DNA from 3 places in the Cellulomonas sp. P5_C5 genome. Region 3 is predicted to be linked to each of the others. Evidence: riboswitches for the same ligand, from Rfam matches in the RefSeq annotation. Region 3 holds a riboswitch; each other region holds the start of a gene.
What was found. A riboswitch is a leader RNA that binds a small molecule or an ion and turns the genes downstream of it on or off. The one in region 3 is predicted to bind S-adenosylmethionine.

Region 1: linked by a shared signal. The riboswitch ahead of ACXJKF_RS17130 (LLM class flavin-dependent oxidoreductase) and the one ahead of ACXJKF_RS00475 (DUF1737 domain-containing protein) in region 3 are both predicted to bind S-adenosylmethionine.
Region 2: linked by a shared signal. The riboswitch ahead of ACXJKF_RS03000 (methylenetetrahydrofolate reductase) and the one ahead of ACXJKF_RS00475 (DUF1737 domain-containing protein) in region 3 are both predicted to bind S-adenosylmethionine.

Annotation. Positions count from the first base shown of each region.
Region 1 covers NZ_JBFULY010000025.1:23,264-27,464, reverse strand. The annotation lists gene ACXJKF_RS17145 (hypothetical protein) at 199-765, shown strand; gene ACXJKF_RS17140 (glycosyltransferase family 2 protein) at 786-1,502, shown strand; gene ACXJKF_RS17135 (GNAT family N-acetyltransferase) at 1,447-1,956, opposite strand; SAM riboswitch class IV at 2,069-2,188, shown strand; gene ACXJKF_RS17130 (LLM class flavin-dependent oxidoreductase) at 2,466-3,632, shown strand; gene ACXJKF_RS17125 (NtaA/DmoA family FMN-dependent monooxygenase) at 3,641-4,201, shown strand, end outside.
Region 2 covers NZ_JBFULY010000002.1:250,955-255,155, forward strand. The annotation lists gene metE (5-methyltetrahydropteroyltriglutamate--homocysteine S-methyltransferase) at 1-779, opposite strand, end outside; gene ACXJKF_RS03000 (methylenetetrahydrofolate reductase) at 785-1,822, opposite strand; SAM riboswitch class I at 1,890-1,985, opposite strand; gene ACXJKF_RS03005 (hypothetical protein) at 2,263-2,478, opposite strand; gene ACXJKF_RS03010 (DNA-3-methyladenine glycosylase I) at 2,671-3,282, opposite strand; gene ACXJKF_RS03015 (TetR/AcrR family transcriptional regulator C-terminal domain-containing protein) at 3,361-4,201, opposite strand, start outside.
Region 3 covers NZ_JBFULY010000001.1:91,977-96,177, reverse strand. The annotation lists gene ACXJKF_RS00485 (O-succinylhomoserine sulfhydrylase) at 38-1,297, opposite strand; gene ACXJKF_RS00480 (rhodanese-like domain-containing protein) at 1,294-1,707, opposite strand; partial or broken gene ACXJKF_RS00475 (DUF1737 domain-containing protein) at 1,731-1,934, opposite strand; SAM riboswitch class I at 1,928-2,028, opposite strand; SAM riboswitch class IV at 2,147-2,261, shown strand; gene ACXJKF_RS00470 (aminotransferase class V-fold PLP-dependent enzyme) at 2,306-3,700, shown strand; gene ACXJKF_RS00465 (fasciclin domain-containing protein) at 3,826-4,201, shown strand, end outside.

The DNA of each region.
Region 1 (4,201 bases), on a different contig from region 3:
CGGCTGGTCCACCATGCGGGCGGGCCGCGCACCGCGCACCTGGCGGCGGCCCCCGGTGCTGAGAGTTCCTCAGGAAGGGACTCGCGGTGCGGACGCGGTTTCCGTGACGCATCATGAGGGCGCCCATGTGCGTGGTCGAGCAGCGGCCGGTGCCTGTGGAGTGCCGCACCGCCGGCACACGACCCGGAGCCCAGACCCATGGCAGAGCCGCTCGAGCCCGTCGGGCACCCGGCGACGCCACCCCGTCGCGCGCAGGTCGTGCCCGGTGACGCCGTCCGCGCACTGGCGCTCGCCAGCGTGCTCGTCGGCACGTGGCACTCGGGCCTGGTCGCGACGGCCCTCTTCCTGCTGGTCCTCGGTGGGTGCATGGTGCCCCGCGCGATCGGTGCCCCGCCCGTGCTCGACGTCGCCTACAGCGGCACCCTGCTCGCCGCCGCCTGGGCCGCGCAGCTCGACTGGTACGTGACGGTGGGCTGGCTCGACGTGGTGGTGCACGCGGCCGCGACCGGCCTCATCGCGGTGATGAGCCTTCTCGCGCTGCGCGCGTGGTCGGTGGTCGGGCCGGCTCGCTCGCGCAGCGAGACCGCGGTCGTCGTCGTGGGTCTCGGCGCCGTGCTGGCCGTGCTCTGGGAGCTGGGGGAGTGGGCCGGCAACGCGTGGCTCGACCGGAGGATCCAGGTGGGGTACGAGGACACGATGGGCGACCTCGCCGCGGGACTCACGGGCAGCGTTGTCGCCGCGCTGGTCCTGGCCCGGCGCTCGTGAGCGACGTGCCGGAGGTTCGCGTGTCCGTGGTCATCCCGGCCCGCGACGACGCGGTCGCGCTGGCGGAGTGCCTCGCGCGGCTGCGCCGGCAGACGGTCGCGCCGTACGAGGTGCTGGTCGTCGACAACGGCTCGACCGACGACACCGCGGCGGTCGCAGCGGCCGGGGGCGCGCGGGTGGTGCCGGAGCCGCGGGTCGGTATCCCCGCCGCGGCGGCCACGGGGTACGACAGCGCCCGCGGTGACGTGATCGCGCGGCTCGACGCCGACTCGCGGCCGGACGAGCGCTGGGTGGAGCGCATCTCGGTGTGCATGCGCGCAGACCCCCGCCTTGACGCCGTGACGGGCTCCGGGCAGTTCTTCGACCTCCCGGTGGCACTGCGGGCAGGCGTCTCGGGCGCCTACCTGGGCACGTACTACCTCCTGGCGCACCTCGCCCTCGGCCACACCGCCCTGTGGGGGTCGTCGATGGCGATGCGCCGGGAGGCCTGGCTCGCGGTCCGCTCCCGGGTGAGCCGGGAGGATCCGGAGGTGCACGACGACCTCGACCTCGCGTTCGCGCTCGGGCCGGGGCGCCGGATCCGGTTCGACCCCGCGCTGCGGGTCGGGGTGTCGGCGCGGTCCCTGCGCGGGCACGCGCAACGGGTGCGCCGGTTCGACCGTGCGTGGCGCACGCTGCGCCTCAACTGGCGGGTTGCGCCGCCCTGGGACCGGTGGCGGGCACGGCTGGCGCGCTGAGCGCCAGGCGGTAGAAGACGGAGTGCGGGTCGAGGACGTAGTCGGCGAAGGGCGGGCACTCGACGAAGCCGGCGCGCTCGTACAGGCGCCGCGCGGGTGCGAAGTAGTCCTCCGTGCCGGTCTCCAGGTGCACCGTGCGGATGCCACGGTGCGCGGCGGTCGCGAGCACCTGGGCGAGCACCGCGGCGGCCACGCCCTGCCCGCGTGCCGCGGCGGTGGTGCGCATCGACTTGAGCTCGGCGTCCGTCGGACCGAGGTCCTTGAGCGCGGCGCACCCGAGCAGGGTGCCGGCGCTGTCCCGGGCGGTCCAGAACGTGATGCCGGGGGCGGCGAGCGCGGTCGGGTCGAGGGCGTGCACCGACTCCGCGGGGGAGGTGGCGTACATGTCCGTGAGGTGCTCGCCGAGCAGGGCGAGCACGTCGGGCGACGTGGGGTCGGCGATGGTGATCGTCAGAGGCACGCGCTCATCCTTCCACCACCAGACGGGACCGGGCGTCCCACCATCTGGACATTTGCCTCGGAGTATTGACTCGCCCCGAATCTATGTCTACTTTCCCGACCTGTTAGGTCATGAATTCCAGCGACAAGCCCCGGCTCGCTGGATGGCAACCCTCCTGCGTGTGGGGTGCCCCGGGTGACGACCTGGTCCTGCACGAGCACCCGCTCGTGCCCGACAACGACGCAGCGCCCGCCCGGCGGGTACGAAGGGACGCACGATGAGCACGGACGGACAGCCCGCTGCGGTTCTCGGCGGCCTCTCTCGCGTGTCCTCCCGCTGTCCCGGCGCCCGTTGCGGCGCGCTCAGCTGTTGTCGCTGACCCTGCGCCAGGCCTGACCAGCCGCTGACGACCGACGGCACCGCCGCGTCGTCGCGCTCCCTGCACCCACGCACCCTCGCACCGACCGTCGCACCCCCGTGCGACCGGCGCGGCGCGCCTCCGCGACTCATGAACGGACACCCCCATGGCACGCCCCACGTCTTCTCCCCGGCCGCTGCACCTCGGCGTCGACCTGAGCGACGCCGGCGCTCACCCCGCTGCCTGGCGCACGCACGGCTCCCAGGCGCAGCGCCTGTTCGACGCCGAGCGGCTCCAGCACCTCGTCGACACCGCCCAGCGCGGCACGCTCGACCTCGTCGTGTTCGACGACTCGTTCTCGCTGCAGCCCACCCGGTCCACGACGCTGCGCGGGCGCCTCGACGCCGCGCTCGTCGCGGCACGGCTGGCACCGCGGTCCCGCGGCATCGGCCTGGTGCCGACCGTCGCGACGACGCACACCGAGCCGTTCCACGTGTCCAAGGCGATCGCGACGATCGACCACGTCAGCGGCGGACGGGCCGGCTGGCAGCTCGGGTGGTCCGCGGACGAGCAGGACGAGCAGGACGCTGCGCACTTCGGGCGCAGGCCCGCACAGTCCGAGGCGACGGCGGTGGCCGAGACCGAGGAGGCCGTGCAGGTCGTCACGGCGCTCTGGGACAGCTGGGAGGACGACGCGGAGATCCGCGACCAGGCCACGCACCGGTACGTCGACCGCGCGAAGCTGCACTACGTCGAGCACGACGGCGTCCACTTCGCGGTCAAGGGCCCGTCGATCACCCCTCGCCCCCCGCAGGGTCAGCCGCCCATCGTGGTGCGCGTGAGCTCCGACGAGTCGTTCGGCCTCGCCGCCCGGCACGCCGACGTCGTCCGGATCAGCGCCACCAGCCGTGAGGAGGCGCTCGACCTGCGGCTGCGGCTGCGAGCAGCCGCTGTCGCAGCCGGCCGCGAGCCCGGGGACCTGCGGGTCCTCGTCGACGCGTTCGTGGTGACCGGGCCGGACCAGGCGAGCGCGCGTGCCCGCCTGGACCTGCTCACCGAGCTCGAGGGCGTCCGGTGGGACACCGACTCGCTCACGCACGTCGGCACCGCGCGGGAGCTGACCGACGCGTTCCTGCGCTGGTGGGAGATCGGCGCCGTGGACGGGTTCGTCGTCCGCCCGTCCTCGCTGCACACCGACCTCGACGCCCTGGTCGACGGGGTCGTGCCCATGCTGCGCACCGCCCGGGCGTTCCGTGAGCACTACAACGGTCCGACCCTGCGCGACCAGCTCGGCCTGGGCCACCCGGCCAACCGCTACGCCGCGATCGCCTGAGCCGCGCGATGAGTACCCCCACCTCACGCAAGCAGGTTCACCTCGGCGCGCACTTCCCCGGCGTCAACAACACCACCGTCTGGAGCGACCCCCGCTCCGGCAGCCAGATCGACTTCGCGTCGTTCGAGTACCTCGCGCGCCGCGCCGAGGCGGCCCGGTTCGACTTCTTCTTCCTCGCCGAGGGGCTGCGCCTGCGCGAGCACAAGGGGCAGATCCACGATCTCGACGTCGTGGGCCGGCCCGACACGCTGCCCGTGCTGGCGGCGCTCGCTGCGGTCACGGACCGGATCGGGCTGGCGGGCACGATCAACACGACGTTCAACGAGCCGTGGGAGCTGGCCCGTCAGTTCGCCACGCTCGACATCCTGTCCGGCGGGCGGGCGGCGTGGAACCTGGTGACCAGCTCCGACGCCTTCACGGGGGAGAACTTCCGCCGCGGCGGCTTCCTGCCGTACGAGCAGCGCTACGAGCGTGCCGCGGAGCTGGTCGAGGTCGCCCGGGCGCTGTGGGACTCGTGGGACGACGACGCGGTCATCGCGCACGCGCACAGCGGGCAGTACGTCCGGCCG
Region 2 (4,201 bases), on a different contig from region 3:
AGGATGGCCGGACGCGTCGGGCGCGCCAGCTCGGTGGCCAGGGCGCGGTACGCCTCGATGACGGAGGCGAGCAGCTGCTCGGCGGGCACCCCGACCGAGTCGGAGACCAGGGCGGGCTCCTCCAGCTGGACCCACGTGGCACCCGCGGCGGCGAGGTCCGTGAGCAGCTCGGCGTACACGGGGAGCAGGTCCGCGAGGCGGTCGATGGGCGCGAAGCCCTCCGGCGCGTCCTCGGTGGCCTTGGCCAGGGCGAGGTACGTGACGGGGCCGACGATGACCGGACGCGTCAGGACGCCGTCCGCGAGGGCCTCCTTGAACTCGCGCACGGGGCGGTCGCTGGCGTAGCGGAACGCGGTCTCCGGGCCGATCTCCGGGACCAGGTAGTGGTAGTTGGTGTCGAACCACTTGGTCATCTCGAGCGGCAGGTCGTCGCCGCGACCGCGGGCCACGGTGGAGTACCCGGCGAGGTCGAGCGCACCGTCGGCGCCGACGACGTCCGCGAAGCGGGCCGGCACGGCACCGACCACGGCGGTCGCGTCGAGCACGTGGTCGTAGAACGAGAACGCGCTGGGGATGGCCGGCACGTCGGTGGCCAGGCCGAGCTCGGCAAGGCGCGTGCGGGTGCGCTTGCGCAGGTCGGCGGCGGTCGCCTCGACCTCGTCGGCCGACGTGCGACCGGCCCAGAACGCCTCGAGGGCCTTCTTCAGCTCGCGCCGCGGGCCGATGCGGGGGTAGCCGAGCACGGAGCTGGCGGGGAACTTCGGGCTGTTCTGGGTCATGTGGTTCAGTCCCTCGTGGATCGGGCGGGGGCCGTGTCCTGCGGCCAGCTGGCCAGGTCGGGAGCTGTCCGAGCTCCGCCGTCGAGGTGTGCACCCTCGAGCAGGTCAAGTGCGGCATGGTGCTGGTTGTACGTGTACAGGTGGACGCCGGGTGCCCCGCCGTCCAGGACGCCGTTGACCAGGTCGACGCTCGCGCGGATGCCCCGGCGATGGCGGTCGAGCTCGTCGTCGGCGGATCCGAGCAGGTCGAGCAGGTCCTGCGGCACGGGGACGCCGGTCAGCTCCTGCATGCGCAGCAGCCGGGCCGGGTCGGTGGTCGGGATGATGCCCGGGATGATCGGGATGATCACGCCGGCCTCCCGGGCCTCCGCCACGATACCGAGATAGTCCTCGGCGTCGTAGAAGACCTGCGTGATCGCGAAGTCGGCGCCGGCCTCCTGCTTGGCCAGCAGGGAGGCGACGTCCTGCGCGCGCGTGCCACCCGTGGCGTGGTTGCCGCGCGGGAACGCCGCGACCGCCACCGACAGCGGACGCACCCGGGCCCGGACCGCCTGCGACGGGCTGTCCGCACACCGCTGCGCCTCGATCTCGCGCAGCAGCTCGACCAGCTCGCCCGCGGTCTGCAGCCCGTCGGGGTGGGCCTCCCAGTTGCTCTGGTCCGTGGGCGGGTCGCCCCGCAGGGCGAGGAACGACCGCAGCCCCTCGTCGAGGAACTCGCCGACGATGGTGGTGATCTCGTCGCGGGACGTCCCGACGCAGGTGAGATGCGCGATCGGGTTCAGCGACGTCTCGCGCAGCAGCCGACGGACGAGCGCGCGCGTGGTCACGCGGGTCTTGCCCGACGCGCCGTACGTGACCGAGACGAAGTCCGGCTTGACGGTCTCGAGCTGCTGGATCGTGGCCCACAGGCGGGGGGCCGCGTCGGGGTTGCGCGGCGGGAAGAGCTCGAAGGAGATGGTCGGCCGGTCGTTGGCCGCGACCGCGCGCCGGCTGGTCGACGCGTGCAGGCCGGGGGTGCGCGGCTCCACGGCGGCGGCGCTCATGGCGCGACCGACCGGGTCGTCAGGCACCGGTGCGGTGCGGGGACACATGACCTGCGGGACATTGCTCACTCCATCGTCCCTGGCGGAAGCACCCACACCCTCGCGAGGAGGGGGGTTGCTGCGGCGTCGTGGAGCCAGGTCTCTCGGCCGCTCTGGATGGTAGGCGTGATGGTAGACCGCAGATCACATGCTGGGCAACGGTGCTCGATGGATGAGACGGCAACGTCCGTGGTGTGTCGGCGCTCCCGTACGCGCCGCACCCGTACGCGCCGCAATCGGTCGTGCACGTCAATCGCACGTGCACGTCAACCGTGCGTGCAGGTCAACCGCCCGCGCCTTTCAACCCGCACGTGCCATTCAACCCGGCACGGTGGGTTCCGCCGAGCATGAGTCAGCGCGCAGCGAGGTGGCCCGCACGCGCGGGCGCCAGCGCGCCGTCGTCAGTGCGGACGGCGAGGGGCGAGGGTGCTCGTGTGCATGCGGCTGCGCTGTGACGGGACGTCGAACCAGGAGTTCGGCGAGCCGGCGGGGACGGACAAGAGCCCGTCCTGCACCGCCTCGAGAATCTCAGCATCGGGGACGACGTTGTCCGCCAGGGCCTCGGCCGCCACGCGCGCGGCATCACGCCGAACGTCGGGGTCGGGCTTGTCCATCATGCCCGGCACTGTAGTCCCGGACCGCGGGCGCTGCCGAGAGCCCTACGGCAGCATCACCCGGCGGGACTAACGATTCACCCGGGGCGCTCCGGGCCCGAGCCGTCGGCCGTCGAGCCGGCTCCTGAGCCGACCGCGGTCGAGCCGATGGATCGTGCTGGCGTGCGGCAGCCGGGCGCCGGGCGGGCGTTCAGGTCACGCCGACCCCTCCTCCGGAGCGACCGTCCCCACTCCCCCGCTGACCACGGGGCACGTCGCCAGGTGGTCGTCGACGACCCCGCAGGCCTGCATCGCGGCGTACGCGGTGACGGGGCCGACGAACCGGAAGCCCAGCAGCTTGAGCTCCTTGGCGAGCGCGCGGCTCTCCGGTGTCTGCGCGGGCACGTCCGCCCAGGAGTCCGGACGCGCCCGCGAGGACGGGGCGGGAGCGTGGGACCAGAGCACCTGGTCGAGCGTGCGACCCGACGCGTGCAGCTCCCGCAGGGCGCGACCGTTGGCGATCGTCGCCTCGACCTTGGCGCGGTTCCGCACGATGCCGGCGTCCGCCAGGAGGCGCGCGACGTCGTCGTCGTCGAACGCGGCGACGACCTCGGGGTCGAAGTCCGCGAACGCCGCGCGGAACGCGGGCCGCTTGCGCAGGATGGTGATCCAGGCGAGCCCGGACTGGAACGCCTCGAGCGCGAACCGCTCGTACAGGGCGTTCTCCCCGTGGACCGGCCGGCCCCACTCCTCGTCGTGGTACTGCTCGTACACGGGGTTGCCGTCGCCGAAGCAGCGACCGGTGCGCGGGACGTCGAGCGAGGTCATGCGCCGAGTCTGCCGCGCAGCACCGACACGGCGGACGCGGCTGTGGGGGAGGCGCGACCGTCGTGGGCTGTGGGCGGCTCAGGATGCGTGCGCGATGAGCTGCTCGATCCCGTCGAGGATGAGCACGGTCCCGAAGTCCAGGTCGTCGTCCACGGGGGCGTCGTCCGGGTAGGAGAACGCGCCACCGGCGGCGGCCCGTCGCAAGGCCGGGTGCTCGTCCGGCGAGGCGAGCGTGGTGATGAGCGCGCCGAGGTCGGGCGCCGGGGCGCCGTCCGCCGTGGTGCCGACGGCCGCGGTCCGCCCGGCGCCGGTCAGCTCCTCGGAGACCCGCAGCCGGTCCAGCGTGTGCGAGGCGAGCAGCCCGATCGCGCCCACCTTCTGGTGCTCGGACAGCGGGGTGCCGTCCAGCGCGGAGAGCATCGCCTCCATCCAGGCGAGCCGTCCCGGGCCCACCGCGTGCAGCACCTGGGACGTGCGGGCGAGCCAGGGGTGCGCGTGCAGGATCGGTTGCTGGACCGCGAGGACCAGCTCGAGCCGTTCGCGCCAGCCGCCGACCTCGGGCCCGACGACGGGGGGCCGCCCGGTCGCGCGGTCGGACATGAGGCTGAGCACCTCGTCCTTGGACGAGACGTAGCGGTAGAGCGACATCGTGGTGAACCCGAGAGACTCGGCGAGCCGCGCCATCGACACGGTCTCGATGCCCTCCGCGTCGGCGAGGGCGATGCCCGCGTCGGCGATCTGCTCGAGCGTGAGGCCCGGTCGGGGTCCAGGACGGCCGGGGTCCGGGGTGCGCCAGAGCACCGCGATCCCGGGCGGGAGGTCCGCCGGGACGGTGCCCGTGCCGGCGACGCGGACGGCGTGCCGACGCGCCTTCTCCGCCTCGCGGGCGGCCTGCTGCTGGGCGAGTGCGGCGGCGCGC
Region 3 (4,201 bases):
AGCAGATAGCTGAGCAGGGCGTGCGCGCGAGCGGTGGTCAGCCTGCGAGTGTCCCGAGTGCCTGCGCGAGGTCGTCGATCAGGTCCGCGGGGTCCTCGAGCCCGACGGAGAGCCGCACCGTCGACTCGGCGATCCCGACGGCCGCGCGCCCCTCGGGCCCGAGCTTGCGGTGCGTGGTCGTCGCGGGGTGCGTGACGAGCGACTTGGCGTCGCCGAGGTTGTTGGAGATGTCCACGACCCGCAGCGCGTCGAGGAAGCCGAAGGCGACCTTCTTGGCGACGTCGGGGGTCGCGCCGTCGGGCACGGCGAGGGTGAACGTGACGACGGTGCCGCCCCCGGACTGCTGCGCGAGGGCGAGCGCGTGCTGCGGGTGGGAGGGCAGGTACGGGTAGCGGACCAGGGAGACGCCGGGCTGCTGCTCGAGCCACGTCGCCACCTGCAGGGCCGACGAGGTCTGGTGGCGGACGCGCAGCGACAGCGTCTCCAGGCCCTTGAGCAGCACCCACGCGTTGAACGCGGACAGCGACGGGCCGGTGTTGCGGATGAGGGTCTGCACCGGTCCGTGGATGTACTCGTCGGTGCCCAGGATCGCGCCGCCGAGCACGCGCCCCTGCCCGTCGATGTGCTTGGTCGCGGAGTACACGACCACGTCGGCGCCGAAGTCCAGCGGCCGGGACAGGACGGGGGTGGCGAAGACGTTGTCGACGATGACCGTGGCCCCGGCGGCGTGCGCGAGCCGGCTGACGGCCGCGATGTCCACGAGGTCCTGCATCGGGTTGGACGGGGTCTCGAAGAAGACGACGTCGGCCGGCGTGGCCAGCGCGGCCTCCCACTGGTCGAGCTCGTGGCCGTCGACGTAGTCGGTGCGCACCCCCCACTTCGCCAGGATCTCCTCGAAGATCACGACGGTGGACCCGAAGAGTGCCCGGGCGGAGACGATGCGGGAGCCCGACTCGACGAGGGCGGCGATCGCAGTGAACACCGCGGACATGCCCGACGCGGTGGCGAAGGCCGCCTCGGCGCCCTCGAGCAGGCGCAGGCGCTCCTCGAACGTGGACACGGTGGGGTTGCTGTAGCGGCTGTACAGGAACCGGTCGGCGTCACCGGCGAACGCAGCCTCGGCCTCGGCGGCGTTGGTGTAGACGAACCCCTGCGTGAGGAACAGCGCCTCGGACGTCTCCTGGAACTGGCTGCGGACCAGGCCGCCGCGCACCGCGAGGGTGTCGGGGCGCAGGTCGGAGCGGGGGGAGCGCCGGTCGTCCCAGTCGCCCGGACCGGGGACGCGGCCGGCGCTCACGCCTGCCGCCAGGGGAGCCCGGCGGCGCGCCAGCCGGCGTGGCCGCGGTGACCGTCGGGGCCGACGTCGCCCTCGAAGCCCTCGAGCACGTTGTACGCCGGACCGAGCCCGGCCGCCGTCGCCACCTGCGCGGCCGCGACCGAGCGCACCCCGGAGCGGCAGAGGAACACGACGGGCCGACCGGCGGTGACGCCGGCCTCGGCCAGCTGCTTGAGGAACTGCGGGTTCGGGCGTCCCGACGGGTAGGAGACCCACTCGACCAGGGCCGCGCGCCCGTCGAGGGGTGCGGAGTCGGGGATGCCGACGTAGCGCCACTCGGCGTCGGTCCGGACGTCGACGAGCACCGCGCTCTGGTCGGACGTCAGGAGGTCCCAGGCCTGCTGGGGGGTCAGGTCGCCGGCGTAGCTCATACGGGCCTCGTCTCGTGGGTGGTGGCGGAGGGCAGGATGACGGCCTGCGCGACGATGACGTGCTCGCCGTCGAACGTCGCGGCCGGGCTGCCGTGCAGGACGTAGCCCTCGTCGAGCGCCGCGGTGACGCGGTCGCAGAACGCGGCGTCGTCGGGCCCGGTCAGCAGCCGGTAGCGGCGGACGCCGGGGGGTTGCCCAGGGGGTGGAGCAGTCACTGTCGCCTCCATCGGTCCTGGCGGTAGCACCCTCGGCCGGGCACAGGGTGCCCGCGGGTTGCTGCGGCGTCGTCGAGCCAGATCTCTCAGCCGCTCTGGATGGTGGCCGTGATGCTACGCGCGGCGAGGTGCACGCTCCAAGTGCTGGACAAGCCGTCCCGCCAGGCGAGACGGTTCGCGTGCCGCGTTGACAGTTCGCGGGGGCTGCCGGGACCCTCGTCACAGGTCATGAGCGCCAGCGTCAAGCCCCGGCTCGCTGGCCGGCAACCCTCCTCCGCGGTGGGGTGCCCCGGGTGACGACCTGGCCGCGTCCCGTCCGGGGCGCGGCAAGCGCGGGGTTCCACCACATCGGGTGTCCCCCCGGATCGTGTCGGAGGACCATCATGACCGTCATCGTCGAGCGCCTCTCGTGTGCTTCCGCCGACGAGGTGAGCGCCCTGCTCCCGGTCGTCGGCGGCGACACCACCGTCCCCCTGGTCGACGGCACGCAGCGCGTCTACGCCAACCTCGACTACGCCGCGAGCGCCCCCGCCCTGGAGGCCGTCGCGGCCCGCGTGACCGAGGTGCTGCCGCTGTACGCGTCGGTGCACCGCGGCGCCGGCTACCTGTCGCAGGTGTCCACCGCGCTGTACGAGTCGGCACGCCAGACAGTCGCGCGGTTCGTCGAGGCGCGTCCCGACGACGTCGCGATCATCACGCGGAACACCACGGACTCGCTCAACCTGCTGGCGGGGGTGGTCCCCGACGGCGGCCGCGTCCTCGTCCTGGACGTCGAGCACCACGCCAACCTGCTGCCGTGGGTCCAGTCGAGCGAGCGCCACGGCAACCGCACGACGATCCTGCCGATCCAGCGCACGGTCGCCGCGACCCTCGATGCGCTGCGCGCCGAGCTCGCCCGCCAGCCGTACGCGCTGCTCACGGTCACGGGCGCGTCCAACGTGACGGGGGAGGCGCTGCCGATCGACCAGGTCGTCGCGCTCGCCCACGCCGAGGGTGCGCGGGTGGCCGTCGACGGCGCCCAGCTGGTCCCGCACCGCGGCTTCTCGCTGACCGCCACGGACGCCGACTACGTCGCGTTCTCCGGCCACAAGACCTACGCGCCGTTCGGCGCCGGCGCCCTCGTCGGTCGCCGCGACTGGCTCGACACGGGCACGCCGTACCTCGCAGGGGGAGGTGCGGTGCGCGACGTGCGCGCCGACCGGACCGTCTGGCAGCCCGCGCCCGCGCGGCACGAGGCCGGGTCGCCCAACGTCATCGGCGCGATCGCGCTCGCGGAGGCGTGCGACCAGCTCGCCGCCCTGCCGGCCGGTGCCCTGGCGGCGCACGAGGAGGCACTGCGTGAGCGTCTGGTCGCCGGCCTGTCCGCCATCGACGGCGTCGAGATCGCGCGCATCTGGCCCGACTCCGACGCCCCCGTCGGCGTCCTGACGTTCACGGTGCCGGACCACGACCCGGGCCTCGTCGCGGCGTACCTCGCGGCCGAGCACGGCATCGGGGTCCGCGACGGTCGCTTCTGCGCGCACCCGCTGCTGGCGCACCTGGGCGCGTCGGGCGGCGCGATCCGCGCGTCGGTGGGCGTCGGCACGACGAGCGAGGCGGTCGACCGCCTGGTCGTGGCGCTCCGGCAGTACCTGTCCACCGGTCCCGCCGTCCGGTACGAGGTCGTCGACGGCTGCTGGGCGGTCGTCGAGGACACCCGCCCGCTGCTCGCCGTGCACGGCCTGAACCACCTGGCGGCCACGGCGGCCGCAGCCTGCGGCCCCGCCCTGGACGACTGACCCCACCGTCACGGGCTGCATCTCGGCGGCCGGTTCCGGACGAAGAGGACACAGGGCGCCCTTCTGGGTGCCTGCGCGGTGCGGCGCAGGGGCGTCGGCCGCGACCTTCGTCCGCAGGAGCCACCATGAGGATCCGCCGCACGCTGTCCGCCCTCGTCGCCGCCGGTGTCGCCGCCGGAGCGGGAATCGCGCTCGCGCCCGCAGCCAGCGCCGCCCCGCCCACCGGGACGTCCAGCCTGGCCGCCCTGCTCGCCTCCGACGGCGACACGTTCGACCGCAGCTGGCGGGACTTCGACATCCTCGACCAGGCGGTCGGCGCGGTGCTCGCCGCCAAGCCGGGCAGCCCGGTCGCGGTCCTCGCGGACGGCACCGTCCCGCTCACCGCGTTCCTGCCCAACGACCGGGCGTTCCAGCTCCTGGCCAAGGACCTGACGCACCGCTGGTACGGCAGCGAGCAGGAGGTCCTCACGGCGCTCGCGGGGGCGGTGGGCATCGACGCGA